Regions from separate parts of the Mycobacterium sp. ITM-2016-00317 genome, predicted to be linked through region 2. Evidence: predicted binding sites of a transcription regulator. Region 2 holds the regulator's gene; the other holds the start of a gene.
The links. The regulator LexA, encoded in region 2, represses DNA repair genes until DNA is damaged. The targets are predictions, from matches to a motif close to CGAACANNTGTTCG.

Region 1: the regulator LexA is predicted to act here: its motif matches at 10,182-10,195, upstream of C6A87_RS08550 (HNH endonuclease signature motif containing protein).

What each region holds. Positions count from the first base shown of each region.
Region 1 covers NZ_CP134399.1:1,786,918-1,798,380, forward strand. Annotated here, with positions in the region: gene C6A87_RS08485 (hypothetical protein) at 38-457, opposite strand; gene C6A87_RS08490 (nuclear transport factor 2 family protein) at 536-928, opposite strand; gene C6A87_RS08495 (class I SAM-dependent methyltransferase) at 971-1,600, shown strand; gene C6A87_RS08500 (hypothetical protein) at 1,608-2,021, opposite strand; gene C6A87_RS08505 (hypothetical protein) at 2,042-2,476, opposite strand; gene C6A87_RS08510 (DUF6285 domain-containing protein) at 2,473-2,802, opposite strand; gene C6A87_RS08515 (phosphotransferase family protein) at 2,799-3,767, opposite strand; gene C6A87_RS08520 (acyl-CoA dehydrogenase family protein) at 3,764-5,002, opposite strand; gene C6A87_RS08525 (TetR/AcrR family transcriptional regulator) at 5,045-5,662, opposite strand; gene C6A87_RS08530 (hydroxymethylglutaryl-CoA lyase) at 5,668-6,573, opposite strand; partial or broken gene C6A87_RS08535 (CaiB/BaiF CoA transferase family protein) at 6,570-7,771, opposite strand; gene C6A87_RS08540 (alpha/beta fold hydrolase) at 7,768-8,973, opposite strand; partial or broken gene C6A87_RS08545 (homogentisate 1,2-dioxygenase) at 8,976-10,090, opposite strand; gene C6A87_RS08550 (HNH endonuclease signature motif containing protein) at 10,200-11,463, shown strand, end outside.
Region 2 covers NZ_CP134399.1:2,342,863-2,354,325, reverse strand. Annotated here, with positions in the region: gene C6A87_RS11260 (DUF4192 domain-containing protein) at 1-638, opposite strand, end outside; gene C6A87_RS11255 (serine protease) at 737-1,573, opposite strand; gene C6A87_RS11250 (PAC2 family protein) at 1,688-2,677, shown strand; gene C6A87_RS11245 (alpha/beta hydrolase) at 2,719-3,741, shown strand; gene C6A87_RS11240 (PhzF family phenazine biosynthesis isomerase) at 3,776-4,462, shown strand; gene nrdR (transcriptional regulator NrdR) at 4,468-4,932, opposite strand; gene C6A87_RS11230 (LysM peptidoglycan-binding domain-containing protein) at 5,060-5,530, opposite strand; gene lexA (transcriptional repressor LexA) at 5,740-6,429, shown strand; gene C6A87_RS11220 (hypothetical protein) at 6,462-8,555, opposite strand; gene C6A87_RS11215 (molybdopterin guanine dinucleotide-containing S/N-oxide reductase) at 8,786-11,074, shown strand; gene C6A87_RS11210 (DEAD/DEAH box helicase) at 11,047-11,463, opposite strand, start outside.

The sequences.
Region 1 (11,463 bases), 560 kb from region 2:
AATATGCAACTGCGGCAGGGGTTTTCCCTGATCAGGGTCAGGACGAGGGGCGCAGGAGCGACACGACCGCGTCGCCCAGCCGGATCGGGTCGATCGGATGCGGGACGGCAGCCTCCGCGCGCGACCACCTGGCCAGCCACGCGTCGTCGGGGCGTCCGGTCAGCACCAGCACCGGCGGGCAGTGCTCGATCTCGTCCTTGAGCTGCTTGGCGATCCCCATCCCACCGACGGGCGCGGCCTCCCCGTCGAGGATGACCAGGTCGAATCCGCCCTCGTCCAGACGCCTGATCACCATCGGCCCGGTGGCGACGTCGAGGTAGGTCAGTTCCGGCAGTTCCGGGTGGATGCGTTTGCCCAGCGCGAGCCGGACCTGGTCCCTGGTCCCGGGGTTGTCGCTGTAGACGAGGATCCGCAGCGGGTCCTGCGCCGGCGACGGCTCCGGAGATGGCACAGCCATGGGCGCGATGTTAACCCGCGACCGTCACGTCGAGGTTCGAACACCGAAAAGGGCTGCTGCGTGGCTGTTTTCCGAAGGTCACGACGATGTCTGCGACAGCAGCGGGGCGATCTCGGCGGGGTCGAAGTACTCGTCGATGCGGGTGATCAGGCCGTCGGGGCCGACCTTGATCACGATGCACACGCGCATCGCGATCGTCGCTCCGGTGCGGCCACGCGCATGCAGGACGTGCTGTTGCACGAATCCTCCGTCGAACATCTGCCGGTCCAGAACCTCGTACCGGCGATCGAGGGTGGCATCGACGAACCACGTGATGATCTTGACCGATCGGGCATGGTCGTTGTCCCGCGTGTCGCCGCTCTTCCACACCGCCACGACCGGGCTGAACAGCTGCGCCACCGTCGCGATGTCGCTGCGCTCGATCGCCGTGAACAACCGGTCGGCCACATCGGTGGCCACTGCGTCGGGCATAGGGTTGACCTCAACTTCGGTTCAGGTTGAACACTCGCGAGTATGGATCTGACTCCCACCCTCTCCGGTTTCAACGACTTCTACAAGCACACGACCCCGCCGTGGGTCATCGGCGAGCCGCAACCGGCCGTCCTCGGGCTCGAACGCGCCGGCCTGATCACCGGCCGGGTGCTCGACGTCGGATGCGGCACCGGGGAGCACACCATCCTGCTGGCCGCGGCGGGCTACGACGTGCTCGGCGTGGACGGCGCACCGACCGCTGTCGAGCAGGCCCGGCGCAACGCCGAGGCCCGCGGTGTGGCCGCGCGCTTCGAGATCGCCGACGCGCTGCACCTGCCTGAGCAGCCGAAATACGACACGATCGTCGACAGTGCGCTGTTCCACATCTTCGACGACGGCGACCGCGTGTCCTACGTGCAGAGCCTGCGCGGCGCGACCCGGCCGGGCTCGCGGGTGCATGTGCTCGCGCTGTCGGACGCGGGCCGCGGATTCGGCCCCGAGGTCAGCGAGCCCGTCCTGCGCGGCGCGTTCGCGACGGGCTGGGAGGTCGAGGCGCTCACCGAGACCACCTACCGGGGGACCGTCGGTGAGGCGCACGCCGACGCGCTGGGCCTGGCGGTCGGCACCGTTGTCGACGAACCCGCGTGGCTGGCACGATTCCGCAGGTTGTGAGCGCGACTCAGCGCAGCTGAACCACCGAGCCGCTCTCCGCGGCGACCCACACCGCCCCGTCCGGGGTGACGGTGATTCCGTGCGGTTCGGAGACCGTCGGCGGCAGGCCGTACTCCTCGACGGTGCCGTCGCGGCAGATGTGCCCGACGCGGTCGACGGCCCACTCGGTGAACCAGCAGCCGTGCGCGCCGGCGACGATCGCGTGCGGACGACATGCCGGGTCGGGCAACGGGAACTCGGTGACCTCGCCATCGGCGATCCGCCCGATGCGACCTGCGCCGATCTCGGCGAACCACACCGCGTCGTCGGCCCAGGTGATGCCGACCGGGGCGGCTCCGGGAGCGGGGAGGGCGAACTGTTCGAGAGCACCGTCCGGCGCCACGCGCACCACCGCGTCGGCCTGGTTGGCGGTGGCCCACACCGCCCCGTCGGGACTGCCGGTCAGGAATGCGGGGAACGCGCCGGCAGCGCGACGTGCGTAACGGATCCGTCCCGGTCGAGGCGCCCGATCCGGTCGGCCGTGGACTCGGTGAACCACACCGCGCCGTCGTCGGCGGCCCAGATGCCGTACGGGCCGCTGCCGGGCGCGAGGTGCACGGCCCGGAGCGCGCCGTGGGCGTCCAGCGCGCCGATGCGGTCGTCACCGTTGCAGGTGAACCACACCGTGCCGTCGCGCGCCACCGTCACCACCGACGGCCGCGAGGTCGGGGACCCGACCGGGAAGCGCTGTTGCCCGCCGTCGGCGCTGAGCCGGGCCACCGCGCCGCTGTGCACGAGCGTGACCCACAGCGTGCCGTCGGGCGCGGCCGCGATGCCGTACGGGTCGATGCGGTCGGTCAGGTCGATCTGCGTGACGGAGGTGACGCGGGCACTCATCGCCCGTCGGCATACCCCGGATGGTCGATCGACAACCGGTGACGCACCATCTCGCGCAGGCACGCCATCACGTCGTCCGGTCGGCCGTCGAGCTCGCCGCCCCGGATCGCCTGCGCCAACGACTGCTCGTCGGGGTGACCGAGATCGGCCAGCGCCGCGCGCACCCGCACCTCGTCCGCGTCGAGCAGTTCTCGCTCCACGATCCGCAGCACATTGGCCGCGACGCGGGAATGGAAGCCGACCTGACCGCCGACCGCGCGGACGTCCTCGTCGAGGAAGTCGGCGACGGCGGCGACGAGTTCCGCTGCGGTGGGCCGGCGAGTCATCGGGGACCCCCTCCGGACAGCAGATCCAGGACATCCCATTCGGTTTCGCTCACCCGCCGGCCGATCGCCGCGAGCTCGACCGACGGAGAGTCGCCGGACAGGTGACGCTCGGCCTGGTGCCGGCAGATGACCCCCCACCGCAGCGTCGCCACCGTCAACCACCAGCGAAAAGCGTTGCGGTCCAGCGCGCTGTCGGCGGCGGTCTCGTAGGCCTGCAGGAATGTCTCCACGCTGCCGAGCCCGCCTGCCCCGAGCGATTCGGGGGCGCCGAACCGCCATGCCCGGATGCAGAACCACGCGAGATCCTCGTAGATCTCGCCGATGTGGGTCAGCTCCCAGTCCAGCACGGCGGCCAACCCCGAACCGTCGACGATCAGGTTGCCCATCCGGAAATCGCCGTGCACCAGCCGCATCGGCGACGGGTCGGGACGCGCGTCTGCCAACCGACGGAAGGCCCACTCGAAAGTGGCTGTGGTATCGCCTATCTCGTCCAGACGGGTGCGCCAGCCCGCGAGCTCGTCCGGGGCCGTCAGCCCGATCCCCGCCGTGTCGGCGCGGTGGATCGCTGCCAGCGCCGTCGCGCACTGCTCGAGCAGGCGTGCCCGACCGGCGTCGTCGAGGCCGCGGAAGATGCGGCGCACGATGGTTTCGCCATCGATCGCGTCGCAGATCAGGTACGGATTTCCGACGGCCTCAGGCGAATTGTCAGCGGCCAGGATGTGGGGGACCGGCGCACCCGCGGCGGCGGCGCGCTGCTGCACCTGCGCCTCCAGCTCCATGCTGGCGTGGATGTCGTCGCGGGCGCCGGTGCGCAGGATCAGCGGGCGGGTCTGCGTGCCGCTCTGCGCGGTGAAGGCCCAGGTGGTCCGGCTGGCGCCGCCGGTGAGCGGCTGCAGGTCCGCCACCGTGGTGTCGCCGAGCACCGGCCGCAGCACCCCTTCGAGCGCCTGGGCGAGCTCGCTCACTTGCGGCCGAACCCGAACAGTCGCTGTGCCACCCTCCTGATCTGAATCTCCTCGGCGCCCTCGGTGATCCGGTACCGGCGGTGGTGCCGGTAGATGTGTTCGAACGGCTCGTGCCTGCTGTAACCGACACCGCCGAGCACCTGCATCGCCCGGTCGGCGGCCTCGCACACCAGGCGGTTGGCCCGGTAGTTGGCCATCGACACCTTGTCCGACACCTCCATGTGGTGGTTGCGGTCCAGCTCGGACGCGGCGTAGCGCACCAGCAGACGCACCATCTGCGCCTCGGTCTGCAACTCCACCAGCGGCCACTGCACGGCCTGATGGGTGGCCAGCGGTTTGCCGAACACCTTGCGGTCGTTGGCGTAGGCCACAGCGCGGTCGATGCAGTACTGCGCGGCGCCCAGGCTGCTGGCGGCCTGTCTGATCCTGTTCTCGTGCAGGAACGTCTGCCCGACGTCCAAGCCGTGATCCACCTCGCCGAGCACCGCGTCCGACGGCACCCGCACGTTCTCCAGCAGCACCTCGCCGTGGTCGGTGGGCATGTTGAACGTCCACCAGTAGTAGGGCACCGAGAAGCCCGGGGCCTCGGTGGGCACCAGGAATGCGGTGATCCCGCGTGCCTGGCCCGCCTCACCGGAGGTGCGGGCGAACACCAGGTCGTGCGTCGCGCGATGCACTCCGGTGTTGAAGCGCTTGGCGCCGTTGATGATCCAGTCATCACCGTCGGGCACGGCGGTGGTCTCCAGCCAGGTCGCGTCCGACCCGTGATTGGGTTCGGTCAGCCCGAACGCCATCGACCGCTCACCGGTGATCAGCGCATCGGTCCACTCCCGCTTCTGTTCCTCGGTGCCGAAGCGGTCCATCATGATCACCTGCGGGAAGTTGCCGACGATCGACGATTCGTCCTGCAGGTCGTTGTGCAGTCCCAGCCCCTTGTGGGCCAGGTGCTCCCGGATCACCGCCATGTCGAGGTTGCTGCCGTCCCGGCCGCCGAACTGTGACGGCAGTCCGTACCGCAGCCAGCCCGCCGCATCTGCGCGCCTGCGCATCTCGTCGAGCAGATCCTCCCACTCCCGGCGCGGGACGCCGCCGTTGTCCCAATCGGTGCGGGCATGCTCGCGGCGCTGGTCGAAATACTGGATGTGCTCGCGCTCCAGCGGTTTGATCTCGGCTTCGATGAACGCATCCATCTCGGCGAGCAGTCCGGGCAGATGATCGGGCAACGTGAAGTCCACCGGTTCTCCTTTGAACGTCGTCGTGGTCAATCTGGGTCGTGATCAATGTCCGTACAGGGTCTTCTTCCAGATGCGCGACAGCGTGGCGATCGCGGCCTCGTCGTCGATGTCCACGCCGAGGCCGGAGCCGCCGACGAACACGGTGGTGAAGTTCTCGAACAGCAGCGCGATCGCGGCTGCGGTGTGCTCGGGCTGCAGTTCCCCACCGTAACCCTGTTCCTGGGCGCGGCGGACCGAAGCGGCGACGATGTCCATGCCGAAACGCCGGAATTCGTTCTGCACCGCCGCGAATCGCGGCTGGGTGGCGGCGAGTTGCGCCACGGCGATCATGATGCCGATGTTCTGTTTGAACATCGTCCAATAACCGGTCACCACCGTGCTGAAGAACGCGTCGTCGTCCGGCGATTCGGGGAGCGGGACGGTCAGCCCCGACGGGGCGACGACATCGTGCAGGAACGACTGCGCCAGCGCGGCGAGCAGGTCCTCCTTGTCCGTGAAATACCGGTAGAACACCGCGGGTGACTTGCCCGCTGCCGACGTGATGTCGGTGAGCGTGGTGCCGTGGAAGCCACGCTCGGCGAACAGCTTCCGGGCGGCCTGCTCGATCGCGCCGCGGGTCTGACGGCCCTTGGCGCTCAGCGCGGCGGCTCCCGGCGGCACGGTCGCTAGCCCAGAATCCGGTCGCCGGCGCGCAGCAGCGAACTCGGCAGCTCGTGACCCACCGCGCTCTGCGCCACCCGCGCGGCGGCGATGGCCGCCGCCAGATCCACGTCGACGCCGACGCCACTGTCGCGCAGCAGATAGACCAGATCCTCGGTGGCGATGTTGCCGCTGGCGCCGGGGGCGAACGGGCATCCGCCGAGTCCGCCCACCGATGCGTCCAGCCGGGTGACCCCGGCGCTCACCGCGGCGTAGGCGCTCGCCAGCCCGGCGCCCCGCGTGTTGTGGAAATGTGCGCCCAGCGGCAATCCGCCGGTCGCGGGCCGGATCAGCGTGACCAGCTCGGTGACCCGGCGCGGTGTCGTGGTCCCGATCGTGTCGGCGATCGCCAGCCGGTCGACACCGGCGTCGACGCCCGCGCGGACGATGTCGAGCACCCGCTGCGGCGCTGTGGGGCCGTCGAACGGGCAGTCCCAGGCGGTCGCGACGATGACCTCGACGGACACCCCGCTGTCGTGGGCGATCGTCACGATCTCGGGAATCTGCGCGGTGGCCTCGGCCGACGACCGTCCGACGTTGGCGCGGCTGTGCCCGTCCGCGGCCGAGACCACGTACTCGATCGAGCGCAGGCCCGCGGCGATCGCGCGCTTGGCACCGTTCGGACTGGCCACCAGCGCGGAGAACTCGATGCCGGGGAAGTTGTGCAATTCGGCGGCCAGCTCGGCCGCATCGGCCAGCGCGGGCACCTTCGACGGCGACACGAACGCCGTCGCCTCCATCTCCCGCACCCCGGTGGCGGCGATGGCGGCGAGAAGCTCGAGCTTGGCGGACAACGGGATCGGATCCTCGATCTGCAGTCCGTCACGCATCGACACGTCACGGATGTCGACGTGTGCGGGCAACCCGGTCACAGCACCCCCTCCTCTCTGAGCGCAGCCAGTTCGGCTTCGGTCCTGCCGAGCAACCCACGGTAGACGTCGTCGTTGTGCTGGCCGGGCCGGGCAGAACCGGCGTACCGGATGGTGCCCGGTGTCTCCGAGAGCACGGGCACGACGCCGGGTCCCTTGACGTTCCGTTCGATCCGCTCGTCCCAGTGGTCGGCGATCATGCCGCGCGCCTGCAGCTGCGGATCGCGGACGACCTCGGCGACGGTGTTGATGGGACCGCTGATCACCCCGGCCTCCGACAACGTGGAGATGACGTCGGCCGGCTGGCGCTGCGCCGCCCACGCGCCGATGATCTCGTCGAGTTCATCCTGATTGCGCCCGCGCGCAACGTGGTTGGCGAACCTCTCGTCGGTCGCGAGTTCCGGTTGGCCCATCGCGGCGCACAACCGGCGGAACACGGTGTCCTGGTTGGCGGCGATCACCACCCAGCTGCCGTCCGCGGTCGGATAGATGTTCGACGGTGCGATGCCTTCCAGCCGGGTCCCGGACGGCCCGCGCACCACGCCGCCGATGTCGTAGTCAGGGATGGTGGATTCCTGTACCGCCAGGCAGGATTCGGTCAGCGCGGCATCGACGATCTGGCCTTCACCGGTGACCGACCGGCGATACAGGGCCGCGAGCGCGCCCTGTGCGGCGAACATCCCGGCCAGGCTGTCGCCCAGCGACAGCGCCAGGCGCGGGGAGGGCCACCGGGGAAACCGTTCATGTGCCGCAGCCCGCTGGCCGCCTCGGCCACCGACGCGTAGCCGGCCTTGTGCGCGTCCGGGCCCGTCTGGCCGTAGCCCGAGACCCGCACCAGAATGATGCCGCGATTGCGTTCGCGCAGCGCATCGTAGCCCAGTCCCCACTTCTCCAGGGTGCCCGGCCGGAAGTTCTCGACGATCACGTCGCACCGCTCGACCAGGTCGAGGAACAGGTCACGCCCCTGCGGGACACGCAGATTCAGCGTGACGGCTTTCTTGTTGCGGGCGTGGACGGTCCAGAAGAAGTGGTGTCCGTCGAGCTCAGCCTGCCCCCAGGTGCGCAGCGGGTCCGGCGCTCCGGGCGGTTCGATCTTGATGACCTCGGCGCCCATGTCACCGAGAAGTCGACCCGCGAACGGGCCCGAGATCAGCGTGCCGACCTCGATCACCCGGATGCCGTCGAGCGGACCTGTCGTCATCGAGCGCCCACGAAGTCGTGACGCTCCAGCCAGTCGGTGACGATGCCGACCGCTGCGCGCAGCTTGTCGCGCTGATCGGCTCCCGCGTAATAGTGGTTGGCTCCGGGGATCTCGTGCATCTCCTTGTCGGGATGCCCGATCGCGTCGAACAACCGGCGGGTGTGGCTGGGCGTGCAGGCGTCGTCGGCGAGGTTGCCGATCACCAGCGCCGGCACGGCGATGTCCGGGCCTGCCTTCAGCGCATCGCCGTTGGCGTCGTCATAGCTCCACTGCGACAGCCAGCTGCGCAACGTGCAGAACCGGGCCAGCCCGACCGGGCTCATGTTCACCACCTGGGGGTCGCCCAGATAGCAGGTGCCGGGGGTGCGCTCGTTCGGATCGACCGTCGGATCCAGCCACCGCGGATCGGCCATGGTGCCGTGCACCACGAACGCGTACTCGTCATCGGGACGTCCGGCGGCCCTGAGCTCGGCCAGTTTTTCCTTGACCCACTTGGTGATTCGCCGGTTGCGGGCGATCTGCGCCTGATGGTAGCGCTCCAGGAACTCGGGTGTGTAGGGCGGCTGGTGGGGGTTGTCCGGGTTGTACAGGTCCAGTTCGGGGTCTCGCTGGGACGGGTCGTTCTCGTCGAGGATCGAGGCGTCCATCCACTCGGTCATCGTGCCGTGCCTGCTGATGTGCGCGGCGAGCAGCATGATTCCGTCGGCGGGGATCAGGCCGAGCTTCGTCAGATCGGGCCCGTCGCCGGACGGGCTGGCCGTCACCGTGGGGTTCTGGGCCTGCTGCTGATAGAAGGCCGACAGGGAGCCGCCACCGCTCCACCCGGCGAGGACCACCTTCGAGTAGCCGAGCCGGTTCTTGGCGTCCTTGATGCACTCGCCGAGGTCCTCGACGACCTTCTCCATCAACAGCGCGGAGTCGGTGCCCCGGAACCGGCTGTTGCAGTAGATGACGTGATGTCCGGCGCGGGCCAGCGCGTTGATCATCGGCAGGTAGGCGCCGCCGCCGATGGGGTGCATGAACACCAGCACGGTATCGGACTGCACGGTCTTCGGTTTGAGCAGGTAGCTCTCCAGCACCACCAGCTCGGCGACACCGCCGTAGACGTCCCGCACACCCGAATTGTTCTGATAGGCAACCAGATAGGGGATACGGTCGTATTCGTACCTGGTCGTCGTGGTGGTGTCTGCTGTGGTCGTCATACTCAGTGCTGCCCCAGGTCGTTGGCGAGAATCTCGGCGGACGGCACCAGTCGGCGCCGGGTGTCGACGGCGATGACCGACCAGTCCACCCGGTCGTAGTCGTCGAACTTGCGGCGCGCGCGCTCACGGGCCTTCTCCGGCGCCCCGTGGTGCACCCCCTGCGGAGCGTGCGACACCAGCCCGGGTGGCATCGGGATGCCGTACAGGGACCCGTCGTGGAAGAACGCGATCTCGTCGTAGTCGACGTTGCGGTGATACCACGGTGTGCGTTCGGTGCCCGGGACCATCTCGGCCGGCTTCGGCAGGAAGTTCATCACGTAGACCCCGGTGGCCTCCATGAACAGGTGCACCGTGGGTGGCAGATGGACGCTCTCGGACGTGATGACCGTGTAGTCGTCGATGTTGAACGTGAACGGGAAATTGTCGCCCCGCCATCCTTCGACGTCGAGCGGATGATGTTGGTAGAACAGCGAGGTCGTCCCGGCGCCGCCTATCTCGGAATGGACCAGTCGCACCTCGTACTCGCCGTCTTGCTGCGGGCCGTCGCCGGTGTCGAGGGGCAGGGGTTCGGGGATCACCGCCTGGGCGGGGTCGAACGGGAAGTGCCTGCCCAGGGTTCCCGCGGGTGGGACGCGGAACTCGTCGGTGGCCTGGATCATCAGCAGCGTGGTCTCGGTCGCCGGGATCTGCCGCCAGGTGCACGCCTTGGGGAGGTAGATCCAGTCGCCCTGGCGGTAGTCGAGCGGTCCGAACTCGGTTTCCAATGTCCGGCGCCGCGATGGACGAACGACAGCAGGTCGCCGTCGACGTGGCGGACGAAGAACGGCATCTCCTGGGCGCGCCGGGACAGCAGTACCTGGCAGTCGGCGTTGGAGAACATCAGCAACGGGCTTCCGTGTGCATCGGTGGCGTCGCTGGGCTTGAGTTCGCTGCTCAGGACGTCGGTGGGGCGGAGCGGGCCGACGGTCCGGTACGCGGTGGGGTCGTTGCGCCGGTACATGTTCGCCGTGCGCCCGACGAACCCGCCGCGGCCGAGCTCGTCATCCTTGAGGCCATCCAAATCGGCGTGAATCCGCTTGGGAGTTCTGCCTTTTCGAAGGTGCACGAACGATTCCACCGCGATCTCCTCGACTAGAAGTAAAAGTGACTTTAGTTTTATGTCACATTCGGGTCAATAGGTTAGGGAGAGCACTTTTTTGTCGGACCGTCGAACTAGTGTTCGAGGTATGGAGTTGGTGGCCGAGGCGGTGGGGACGATCACCGAGCAGGTCGCCGTGCTGTCGAAGGCCGCCGAGGAGTTGTCCCACCGCGAGCTGATCGGCATGTTGGCCGAGCTGACCACGGTGTTGCGGTCGGTGCCTGCGGTGGAGCACAAAGTGCTGAGCCGATTGACGGAGGAGACCGAACCCTGCCGACTCGGCGAATCCTCATGGAAGAAAGTCCTGACCACCGCGCTGCGGGTCAGCGGCGCCGACGCTGCGCGCAGGCTCAAGCGAGCAAAAACGCTGGGGCCGCGCCGGGCGATTACCGGTGAACCGCTACCGCCGCTGTGGGAGGCCACCGCGGCGGCGCAGGCCCAGGGCCTGCTCGACGCCGAGCATGTCGAGGTGATCGCGGATTTCCACCGTGCGCTGCCCGCCTGGGTGGACGTGGGTACACGCGCCGCCGCCGACGCCCAACTGGCCACGCTGGCGTGCGGGGTCGACCCGCGCGCGGTAGCGCGTGCGGCGCGCCGCCTCCTTGGTCATGTCGACGCTGACGGGCCGACACCCGAGGACGCCGAACGCGAGCGGGCCCGTAAGCGCGGCATCACCGTCGGGGAGCAGCAGCCCGACGGGATGAGCCGGATCAGCGGCTATCTGACTCCGCAAGCCCGCGCGGTATGGGATGCCGTGTTCGCCGCGCTGGCCGCCCCCGGCGCCAACACCGACGAAGACGGGCCCGACACCCGCACTCCGGCCCAGCGCCGCCACGACGCATTCCTGACCGTCGGTAGTAATGCGCTGAGTTCGGGCGAACTGGGCACCCACAACGGACTACCGACCACGGTGATCGTGTCCACCACCCTGCAGGAACTGCAGAAAGGCGCCGGGGTCGCGGTCACCGGCGGTGGATCACTGTTGCCCATGCGGGATCTGATCCGGATGGCCGCGCGCGCCCACCACTACCTCTACGTCTACGACCAACACAGCGGCCAATCCCTGTATCTGGGCCGATCGAAGCGGTTGGCCACCGCAGCGCAGCGGATCGTGTTGCACGCGCGCGACCGCGGCTGTACGCGGCCCGGGTGCAGCGCTCCCGGGTATTGGTGTCAGGTCCACCACGCCACCGCCGACTGGAAAGACGGCGGCCACACCGACATCGACGACCTGACCTTCGCCTGCCCGTCAGATCACCGGATGCTCGACAAGACGGGCTGGAGCACCACCCGCAACACCAAGAACCAGACCGAGTGGATTCCGCCGCCGGAGCTGGATACCGGCCAACACC
Region 2 (11,463 bases):
TTGAACCGGCCGGCGCACGCCAGCGCATGCTCGATGTCCCCGCGTACCAGCGGGTCCGGCCGCGACGGAGCGGGCGGTCCGGCGGCCTCGATCGCGCGGGCCAGCGCCGCGGTGCGCGCCGGGTCGGCCGTGGTGACCACCGCGACGAGCTCCTCGCGCCGCTGGTAGAGCCTGCGACCGTCGAGCACTGCGGCGACCGCCGTCGGCGACGCGTTCGGGTCCTCGACGACGCCGGAGTTGCCGCAGCCGTCGGCGCAGTACCACTGCGCGCCCGCAGCGATCTCGGCGACGACGTGGCAGGCGATCAGTTCGACGTCCTGCGTCTCCATCTCCCGGGTCAGCTCCTCGGCCAGCTGCCGGTGTTCCTCGGCGCACATCGGGCAGTACGCGCCGTCGGCGTCGACGATCACCGCCACCGCGGCGTCGGCACCGGACAAGGCCGCCAGTTCGGCCAGCCGGTACAGCTGATCGGCGGGCCGATCGGACAGGTCGGCGCGCAGCACGGCGCCCATCTCGCCGTCGGCGATGGTCATCAGGACCAGTGATTTCACCGGCACGAAGCCGAGCACGGCGGGTAGTGCCGCGATCAGGGCGCCGGGGCGGTCGAGCGAGGGATACGGGTGAGGTGTTGAGGCCATGTGGCCAACCTCGCAACCGCCGCCGACACCGATCGTTCGAAGGCGTGCGGGCGCGGCGCAACTGTGGATGAAATCGGATCTGGGGATGAAACCGGCCGTCACGCGCAGCCGTCGTCGAATGCCCCCGGCGCCTCGTCACCGGGTCCGCCGGCCTCCGCACGCGCCATCAGTGCGGCGATCCCGTCGTCGAAGGGCGGCGAGAACGAGACCTCCTCGGCGCATCCCCCACCGTCGAGGCCACCGATCAGACCGGTCACCGTCGGCCCGGAGATCCACGGCGCACCGGAGAAGCCGTCGACCACCCCGGCACAGTGCAGTGTCGGGAATCCCTGCCGCGCAAAGCCCGCCGGTGCGCGGCAGACCGATGGACCGCCACCGACGCCTGCGGGGTAGCCGATCACGGTGACCTCCTGGCCCGATTCCGGCGCCGCGCCCAGTTCCAGCCCACCGCCGACAGGCGGCGGCAGCCGCTTCCCGTCGGCTCGGCTCACCCGCGCGATCGCGTAGTCGGCGGCCGGTTCGCTGCCGTCCACCCACCGGGGGTCCAGGAACACCGCGTCGATCCGCCAACCGTCACGCGGTGTGCGGCCCGCACCGAACTCCGGTACGAACACCGCCGCCACGCCGTCCGGCAGGCAGTGCGCCGCGGTCAGGATCAGATCGCCCGCCGCAGAGTCCAGCACCGAGCCGGTGCACACGTGACGGTCCGCGGCGCCGGCGAACACCGCTCCGACGCGGGGGTCCGGCGCCACCGGCGTCGCCGACGGCAGACCCCCTGCAGGCGGTGGCGACGGCGCGGGCTCGGTGCCCGCACACGCGCCCAGCAGCGCCGCCGCCAGGAGCGGGCACGCCCGCCGGAGTCCACCCACTCCGCCGATCCTGCCCGTTGCGGGCTCCTCGCGGAATGTCACATCGGCGTGTGCGTGTTCGAACATCTGCGTGACGGCGGGCCACCCCGCGTGGCGGCGCGGCATCCGTGCGGGACACTTGTGGTTCACGGTTTGCCCGCATCACCAGTTGTGAGTACCGAACCGAGGAAGGCGAGACATATGGCTGACGACGAGCAGGATTCCGGCCAGCAGTACCACCCGGAACAGACCGGCATGTACGAACTCGAGTTCCCGTCCCCGCAGCTGTCCTCTCCCGACGGCCGCGGTCCGGTGCTGGTCCACGCGCTCGAGGGGTTCTCCGATGCCGGGCATGCGATCCGGTTGTCCGTGCAGCACCTCAAGGACACCCTCGACACCGAGCTGGTGGCGTCTTTCGCGATCGACGAGCTGCTGGACTACCGGTCCCGCCGGCCGTTGATGACGTTCAAGACCGACCATTTCACCCACTACGACGAGCCGGCGCTGAACCTGTACGCGCTGCACGACAGCGTGGGCACGCCGTTCCTGCTGCTGGCCGGGCTCGAACCCGACCTGCGCTGGGAGCGGTTCATCACCGCGGTCCGGCTGCTGTCCGAGCGCCTCGGTGTGCGCCGGGTGATCGGGCTGGGCTCGATCCCGATGGCGGTGCCACACACCCGGCCGATGACGCTGACCGCACACTCCAACGACAAGGAGCTGATCGCCGAGCACCAGCCTTGGGTCACCGAGGTCCAGGTGCCCGGCAGCGCGTCGAGCCTGTTGGAGTTCCGGATGGCCCAGCACGGCTACGAAGTCGTCGGATTCACCGTGCACGTCCCGCATTACCTGGCCCAGACCGACTATCCATCCGCGGCCGAGACCCTGATCTCCGAGGTCGCCAGAAACGGGTCGCTGCAGATCCCCACCGCGGCGCTGACCCAGGCCTCGGCCGAGGTGCTCGACAAGATCAACGAGCAGGTGGGAGCCAGCGCGGAGGTCGCTCAGGTGGTGGAGGCCCTGGAGCGTCAGTACGATGCGTTCGTCGCTGCTCAGGAGAACCGGTCCCTTCTGGCGCGGGACGAAGATCTGCCCAGCGGGGACGAACTCGGCGCCGAGTTCGAGCGGTTCCTCGCCGAACAGGCCGGTGAGAAGAAGCCCAAGGACAGAGAAGACCCCCGGGACGGCCGGTAGCGCCACCGGCGGCCGGCCGTGCCGACGACGGAATGGGCGACATGACCGAACGCAAACCGCATCTGCACCCCGTGCGCGAGACCACCCCGACGCTGGAGTACTGCACCATCCACGGCTACCGGCGGGCCTACCGGGTGGCCGGCTCCGGTCCGGCGATCCTGCTGATCCACGGCATCGGCGACAACTCCACCACGTGGGACACCGTGCAGGCCCAACTGGCCCAGCGGTTCACGGTGATCGCGCCGGATCTGCTCGGGCACGGCAAGTCGGACAAGCCGCGCGCGGACTACTCGGTGGCCGCCTACGCCAACGGTATGCGGGATCTGCTCAGTGTCCTCGGCATCGACAGGGCCACGGTGATCGGCCACTCGCTCGGCGGCGGGGTGGCGATGCAGTTCGCCTACCAGTTCCCGCAATTGGTGGACCGGCTCATCCTGGTCGGCGCGGGCGGGGTCACCAAGGACGTCAACATCGCGCTGCGCATCGCCGCGATGCCGCTGGGCACCGAGGCGCTGTCGCTGCTGCGCCTCCCGATGGTGCTGCCTGCGCTGCAGGCGCTCGGCCGCCTCGGCGGCACGGTCTTCGGCTCCACCGGCGTCGGCCACGACATCCCGCACATGCTCCGCATCCTGGCCGACCTGCCCGAACCCACGGCATCGTCGGCTTTCGCCCGCACCCTGCGCGCAGTCGTGGACTGGCGCGGCCAGGTGGTCACGATGCTGGATCGCTGCTATCTGACGCAATCTGTTCCCGTGCAACTGATCTGGGGTGACCTCGACGCCGTCATCCCGGTCGGTCATGCGGAGATGGCGCACGCCGCCATGCCGGGGTCCCGGCTGGAGATCTTCCGGGGTTCGGGCCACTTCCCGTTCCACGACGACCCGGACCGTTTCGTCGAGGTGGTCGAGAGGTTCATCGACTCGACCGAACCCGCCGTTTACGACCAGGACTATCTGCGCGAACTGCTTCGCACGGGCCTCAACGAACGCGCGTTGTCCGGCACGGTCGACACCCGCGTCGCGGTGCTCGATGCGATGGGAGCCGACGAACGCTCGGCAACCTGACCGGCCGGCCCGGCCGAGCACGTAGCATCGGGCCATGGCCATCGATGTGACCGTGTTGCGCGTATTCACCGACCACGACGGAAACTTCGGCAACCCGCTCGGCGTCGTCGACGCCGCGACGGTGAGTGCCTCCGAACGCCAGCGCATCGCCACCGAATTGGGTTACAGCGAAACGGTTTTCGTCCACCTACCGCGCGAGGGCACGCACAGCGCCCAAGTCCACATCTACACCCCCACCGCCGAGATGCGGTTCGCCGGACACCCCACGGTGGGGGCGTCGTGGTGGCTGAAGGACCGCGGAATGCCGGTCAAGACGCTTCAGGTGCCCGCGGGCATCGTGCAAGTCACCTATGCCGACGAGCTGACCTCGGTCAGCGCTCGCGCGCAGTGGGCCCCCGTGTTCTCCATCGCCCAGGTCGGTTCGGTCGACGAGCTCTTCGCCGCCGACCCCGATGACTACGCCGACGGTTCCGAGCATTACCTGTGGACCTGGCTGGACGAGTCGGCAGGCACCATTCGGTCCCGGATGTTCGCACCGCACCTGGGGATCCGCGAGGACGAGGCGACCGGGGCGGCCGCAGTCCGGATCACCGAGCATCTCAGCCGGGATCTGACCATCGTGCAGGGGCAGGGCTCAGTCATCGAGACGACGTGGAGCCCCGAGGGCTGGGTGCAGGTGGCCGGACGGGTGGTCGACGACGGAAACCGCCAACTCGACTGACCCCGTCAGCTCTTGGCGGTGACCCCGCGATGAGCGCGCAACTCCTGGATCTCGCGCTCGAAGTCCTCGGCCGAGGTGAAGGAGCGATACACCGAGGCGAATCTCAGGTAGGCGACCTCGTCGAGTTCACGCAGTGGGCCCAGGATCGCCAGTCCGACCTCGTGGCTCGCCACCTCGGGCGATCCGGTGGCCCGGACCGCGTCCTCGACCTGCTGAGCCAGGTGGTTGAGCGCATCGTCGTCGACCTGACGGCCCTGGCACGACCGTCGCACGCCGCGGATGACCTTCTCCCGGCTGAACGGTTCGGTCACCCCGCTGCGTTTGACGACCGCAAGCACCGCGGTCTCCACGGTGGTGAACCGGCGCCCGCATTCGGGGCAGGACCGGCGCCGGCGAATGGCCTGACCCTCATCGGTCTCCCGGGAATCGACCACCCGGGAATCGGGATGCCGGCAGAACGGACAGTGCATCACCGCTCCTTCGCCACTCCGGGGTTCGATCGCTTCGATCGCCCTTGAGCGTACCTGCGTCACCCACGGCGGGCTCACGGCCGGACCTGACAGCGCATGCCTCATCGGAGCCGTCCTCGACGAATGCTCAGGCGACCGGTGCGATCAGCGTCTGGCCGGTGGCCAGCGCCGCGGTTTCCAGCTTGTTGAGCTCCCGGATGCGGTGCACGACCTCGGCGACCGGAGCGTCCGGGGCCACCCTGCGCGCGACGTGCTGCAGGGACTCCCCGCTCTGCACCTGCACCACGGCGAGGCGACCGGGAACCTCCGGCGCGCCACCGACGAGACCGCCGAACTGGCCGACCAGACCGAGCCACAGCGTGATCACGGCGGCGACCAGTGCCAGCAACACGGTGGTCGCCGGCGTGATCGGACGGCGGCGGTGCGACGCCCTCGACATCAGCACCCCGGTCCCCCGGTAACTCGCCGGCGCCCCGCCGGGGCGGCGGGACGGGGGCCGCCGGACCGGGGTCACGGGGCGGGTCCGTCCGCCGTCCACACGCAGGCGGGGTGCGCGTTCGAACTCGTTCCATGTCGCACGATCGTCGAGAATGGTCATCAGCTCGCCTTTCGGTCCTGATTCGTTCGCTCTTGTGTTCGAAGATTACTCGATCAGGTGTTCGATTGATAGAACACGTGATCGAACTGTTGCGAACGCTAACCGAGGCCACCGACATGTCCGGGCACGCGAGAACCGCCGACGGACCGACGCGACACGCCTCGAACACATGTTTGATTATCCCGGTCCGCCGGGTTAGATTCGGGCACATGAGCGATGACAGCAGAGACAGCACCGGCACCCGTCGCGATCGCGACTCCGGTCTGACCGAGCGTCAGAGGACCATCCTGGAGGTCATCCGAGCATCGGTGAGCACCCGCGGCTATCCGCCCAGCATCCGGGAGATCGGCGACGCGGTCGGGCTGACCTCGACGTCGTCGGTCGCCCACCAGCTGCGCACGTTGGAGCGCAAGGGATTTCTGCGCCGGGACCCCAACCGGCCGCGCGCGGTCGACGTCCGCGAGCTCGACGACAACTCCGTGCCGATCGTCGGGACCGACGTGGCCGGCTCCGATGCGCTGCCCGAGCCCACGTTCGTGCCCGTGCTCGGCCGCATCGCGGCGGGCGGCCCGATCCTGGCCGAGGAAGCCGTCGAGGACGTCTTCCCCCTACCCCGCGAACTCGTCGGCGAGGGATCCCTGTTCCTGCTCAAGGTGGTCGGTGAATCCATGGTCGACGCAGCGATCTGCGACGGTGACTGGGTCGTGATCCGGCAGCAGAACGTCGCCGACAACGGTGACATCGTCGCGGCGATGATCGACGGCGAGGCCACCGTCAAGACCTTCAAGCGCACCCGCGGTCAGGTCTGGCTGATGCCGCACAACCCCGCGTTCGACCCGATCCCCGGCAACGACGCGGTGATCCTGGGCAAGGTCGTCACCGTCATCCGCAAGATCTGACGGTGACGGCGGCCCGCTCGACGGGCCCCCGGTCACTCGCCGCGGACGAAACCGTTCGTGCGCGCGATCTCCTCTGTGGCGAACCAGATCTCGACGGGCGCCTCGTGGTAGTCGACGCTCTCCGGTGTCCAGTACAGGCCGGACCTCGTGTCCGCTTTGATCGGGTAGCCCTCGGGGATCTCGGCCGGATCGTCGAACGGCATGTGCAGTGCGGTGCCGAACGGCAGCGGCTCGTCGACGTCGATCCGCGCGTGCCGTCCGGTGTCGGTCACCGGATCACGCGCCGGTACCTGCGCGTCGACGGGTGCCTCGACCATGCCACCGAAATGCGCGATGAACGGCTCGCGATCGGCGGCGATCTCGGCGTCCTGGAACGCGGCGCCGTCCTCAAACACGGTGTCGTCCCAGGGCTCGGCGCCGTGGTCGTCGGGAACGTCGTGCGACAGGGTTTCGGGGTCGGGGGTCAGCACACGCGTCGGCGCGGTATCCACGGTGTCAGGATTTTCCTGCTCTCCGACCGGCCCGTCGTGCGCATCGTCGCCGGGCGCCTGCGACCCCCAGAATTCGGGCGGGTCGGAGCTCAGCTCGCCGGCGGTGGACGGGGCGGCCGCACCCAGCGGGCCGACGTCGTCCCGGGAGTAACGCTCACCGAAGAGCTCGTCCTCCCGGCCCTCCTCGTGGCCGGTCTGCCCGCCGACGGCGGAAAGCGCGGGCTCGTAGCTGCGGGAGGAGTCGTCCTCGGTCGTCGCGAACGGATCGACCTCGGCACGGCGCCCCCGGCTACGAACCACGGCGAAGGCTCCCAGCCCGGCCAGCAGCAACAGCGGCACGATGGCCAGCAGCCACCACCACGTCCACTTCAGGCCGGAACTCTCGCTGTTGTCCGGAGCCTGCGCCTGCGGCGGCGTCGCCTCGGGGGCGGCTTCCTCACCCGGCACCTCCAGGCCGACCAGCTGCGGTCCCAGACCCGCCGGTTCGGTGCTGAACTTCTTGGTCGCGGTGTCCCAGGAGATGGCGCCTCCGCTGAACCGCTGGGTGATGACGTCACCGTTCTGCGTCTGATCCGCCACCGGGGCGCCGAGTTCACCGGTGGCGCCACCCAGCTTGTCCCAGGCGGCGTTGATGGCACCCCGCACGATCACCGCGCCGTGGTCCGGCGTCCAGAAGATCACCGGCTTGTCCTCGGCGGCGAATGTGCTGATCCGGCTACCCGGCGGCTGCCCGCCGTCCTGCTCCCCGGTGGCCGGGAAGCCGAGGTCGCCTTCGGGGCCGCCCACGCTCTCGTATTTGGCCAGCACCTGGCCGGTGACGACGTTGGCCCCGGTCTGCGGGCTGTAGAAGATCTTGCCGTTGACGAAGTCCTGGCCCATCCCGTCTTCGCCGATCTCATACGGCTCGCCCTCGGCGGCGCCGAGCGGTCCCAGCGGGCCGCCGGCGGCCCGGCGGGCGGCGTTGATCGCCGAGACGGGGTCGTCGGGGACCTCCAGGTCGGCGAGCGGGCCGGCCAGCTCCGGCGGCACGGTGGTGAAGGTCTTGGTCGCGGAGTCGTAGGCCAGTTCACCGCCGGTGAACCTCTGCCTGACGACCGGTCCGTCGTAGGTCTCGTCCTCGGCGGGCACCCCGAGCACCCCGGAGGATCCGCCGAGCTTGTCCCACGCCGCGTTGATCGGCCCGCGGACCACACGCGCGCCGGTGGCCGGTGTCCAGAAGATCACCGGGTTGTCGGCGGCGCTGAATGTGCTGTTGCGGCTGTCCGGCGCACGGCCGGGACCCTCGTCGATGGTCGGAAACCCGAGGTCGCTGTCGGCGGGACCGCCGAGAGACTCGTACTTCTCCAGGATGGCGCCCTGCATGAAGCGGGCGCCGGTGGTCGGGGTGAAGAACATCTTCCCCGACGCGAAGTTCTGCGCGAACCCGGCGCCTGCCGGGTAGACCTCGCCCGCTTTGGGGCCCAGCGGCCCGGTGTCGCCACCGCCGGCCTGCCATGCCGCGGTGATCGCATCGTTGGCTTCCACCTCGGGCTGGGCCATCGCGGACGGTGCCAACAGGAGCGCCGTGGCGATTCCCAGCAATCCGACCGTCAAACGACCGACCAAACGTAGGCGCAGCATCGGCTGCCGGCTCATTCTTCCTCCCCGCGGGTCGGCGACTGGTCCTTCTGCAAGCTCCTTGCAAAATTCTGAGAAAGTTACCGCGTGGGTTCACTCTGCGGCAGCGGAGGTCGATAACCAAGTCACCTCGCCGAATCCAGGCAAAGAATGTGCACACGAAACACCGGTGCGAGAAGTCCGGCGCGGCTTCCTCGGGGTCGGTCTCGGCCGCTGCAGACCCCACGCCGCCACCTACACTCGGGGCCGTGTCCGCAGCTCAGACCAGCCTCACGCACTGGGGCGGATTCACCGCCACGGTGGCCAACGGCGACATCGCATCGGTGGCACCGCTGCCTGGTGACCGCGATCCGTCACCGGCGCTGGGCAATCTGCCCGGGTCGGTGCGGCACGTCTCGCGCGTCACCGGCCCGGCCATCCGGCGCGGCTGGCTCGACGACGGCCCCGGGCCCACCACCCGCCGCGGGGCCGACGAATTCGTCGCGGTGTCCTGGGACGAGCTCACCGAGCGACTGGCCGGCGAGCTGCGCCGGGTCATCGACACCCACGGGAACGAGGCGGTCTACGGCGGTTCCTACGGCTGGTCCAGCGCCGGACGCTTCCACCACGCGCAGAGTCAGGTGCACCGCTTTCTGAACTGCCTTGGCGGATACACCTTTTCGCGTCACTCCTACAGCCTCGGGGCGACCGGGGTGATCATGCCGCGCGTCGTCGGCACCCACGACGATCTGTTCAAGCGGTCCACCCAGTGGGAGGTCATCGTCGAACACACCGATCTGATGGTGTGTTTCGGCGGGGTGGCGTTGAAGAACACCGGCGTCAACCACGGCGGCACCACCGCCCACCCGGCCCGCGATGCGCTGGACCGGTTCCGGGCGCGCGGTGGCCGCATCGTGTCGTTCTCGCCGCTGCGCGACGACGTCGCCGGTGAGTGCGACTGGCATGCGCCGATCCCGGGCACCGACGTCGCGATCATGCTGGCGCTGGCCCATGTGCTGGCCACCGAGTCCCTGGCCGACCGTGACTTCCTGACGCGCTACTGCACCGGGTACGAGCGGTTCGAACGTTATCTGCTCGGAACCGATGACGGGGTGCCGAAATCGCCGCAGTGGGCGGCGCGGATCTGTGGTCTCGACGCCGACGACCTGACCGAGCTGGCCCGGCGGATGGCCGCCTGCCGCACGATCGTGACGGTGAGCTGGTCGCTGCAACGCACCCGCCACGGCGAGCAGGCGCCCTGGATGGGGCTCACGCTGGCGGCGATGCTGGGCCAGATCGGCCTTCCCGGCGGCGGATTCGGCCACGGCTACGGCTCGATGAACGAGCCCGGCCTGGCCCCACTGCGGTGCGGGTTGCCCAGGCTGCCCCAGGGTGTCAACCCGGTGGCGACGTTCATCCCGGTGGCCGCGGTCAGCGACATGCTGCTGCACCCGGGTGAGCCTTTCGACTACAACGGTCTGCGGTTGCGCTACCCCGACATCAGGCTGGTGTACTGGGCCGGCGGCAACCCGTTCCACCACCATCAGAACCTGCCCAGGCTGCGCCGCGCGCTGCACCGCCCCGACACCGTCGTGGTGCACGAACCGTACTGGACGCCGATGGCCAAGCATGCCGACATCGTGGTTCCATCAACCACTTTCGCCGAACGCGACGATTTCTCCGGCTCACGCAACGACCCGCTGCTGATGGCGATGCCCCGGCTCACCGAGCCCTATGCGCAGTCGCGGGACGACTACGACACCTTCAGCGCGCTGGCCCACCGGCTCGGTGTCGGGCAGGCCTTCACCGAAGGCCGTACGTCATGGCAGTGGCTCCGGCACATGTACGAGAAATGGTCGACGACACTGAACTTCGACGTGCCCCCGTTCGAACAGTTCTGGCGCGAGGGCCGGCTGCGACTGCCGACCGACGACGGCCTGACCCTGCTCGCCGACTTCCGCGCCGACCCCGACGTGCACCGGTTGGGCACCCCGAGCGGGCTGATCGAGATCTTCTCGGCCGACATCGACGGCTTCGGCTACGACGACTGCGTCGGCCATCCGGCCTGGTTCGAACCCGCCGAGTGGCTCGGCGGGCCTCGCGCGCAGCGCTATCCGCTGCACCTGATCGCCAACCAGCCCGTGGGCCGGTTGCACGGTCAGCTCGACGGTGGCGCGGTCAGCCAGGCCTCGAAAGTGGCGGGCCGCGAACCGATCCGCATGCATCCCGGCGACGCCGCGGCGCGCGGCGTGGCCGACGGCGACGTGGTCCGGGTGTTCAACGACCGGGGCGCGTGCCTGGTCGGCGTGGTGCTCGACGACAGGGTCCGCCCGGAGGTGGTTCAGCTGTCGACCGGGGCGTGGTTCGACCCCGCCGATCCGGCCGACCCGGATTCGATGTGCGTGCACGGCAACCCGAACGTGCTCACCGAGGACGTCGGGACCTCAGCGCTGGCGCGCGGGTGCACCGGGGCGCATGTGCTGGTGCAGGTCGAGAAGTACACCGCCGCACCGCCCCCGGTGCGTGCGCATCAGCCGCCGGTTCTCGCGGTCCGCTGAGCGCCCTGGCGCGGCCCGCGCCTGCGCGGTCCGCGGCCGGTGCGTGCCGGGCCTCCGCGACGCGGGTCGGACCCACGGTGCTCGGAGGTCCTGACGGCGGGCTTGGCCACGGGGGCCGGGGCGGTGCGCAGCGGCGCGATCTCGCCGACGAGGTCGCGGACCTCGGTGGATTCGGCGTCGACGTCGCGGGGGCGCACCGTGATTCCGGCGCGGCGCAGCAGCTGCTGGGTGTCCCTGCGCTGCTCGGGCAGCACGACGGTGACCACGTCACCGTCACTGCCTGCCCGTGCGGTGCGGCCCGAACGGTGCAGGTATGCCTTGTGCTCCATCGGCGGGTCCACGTGCACGACGAGTTCGACCCCGTCGACGTGTACGCCGCGGGCGGCGAT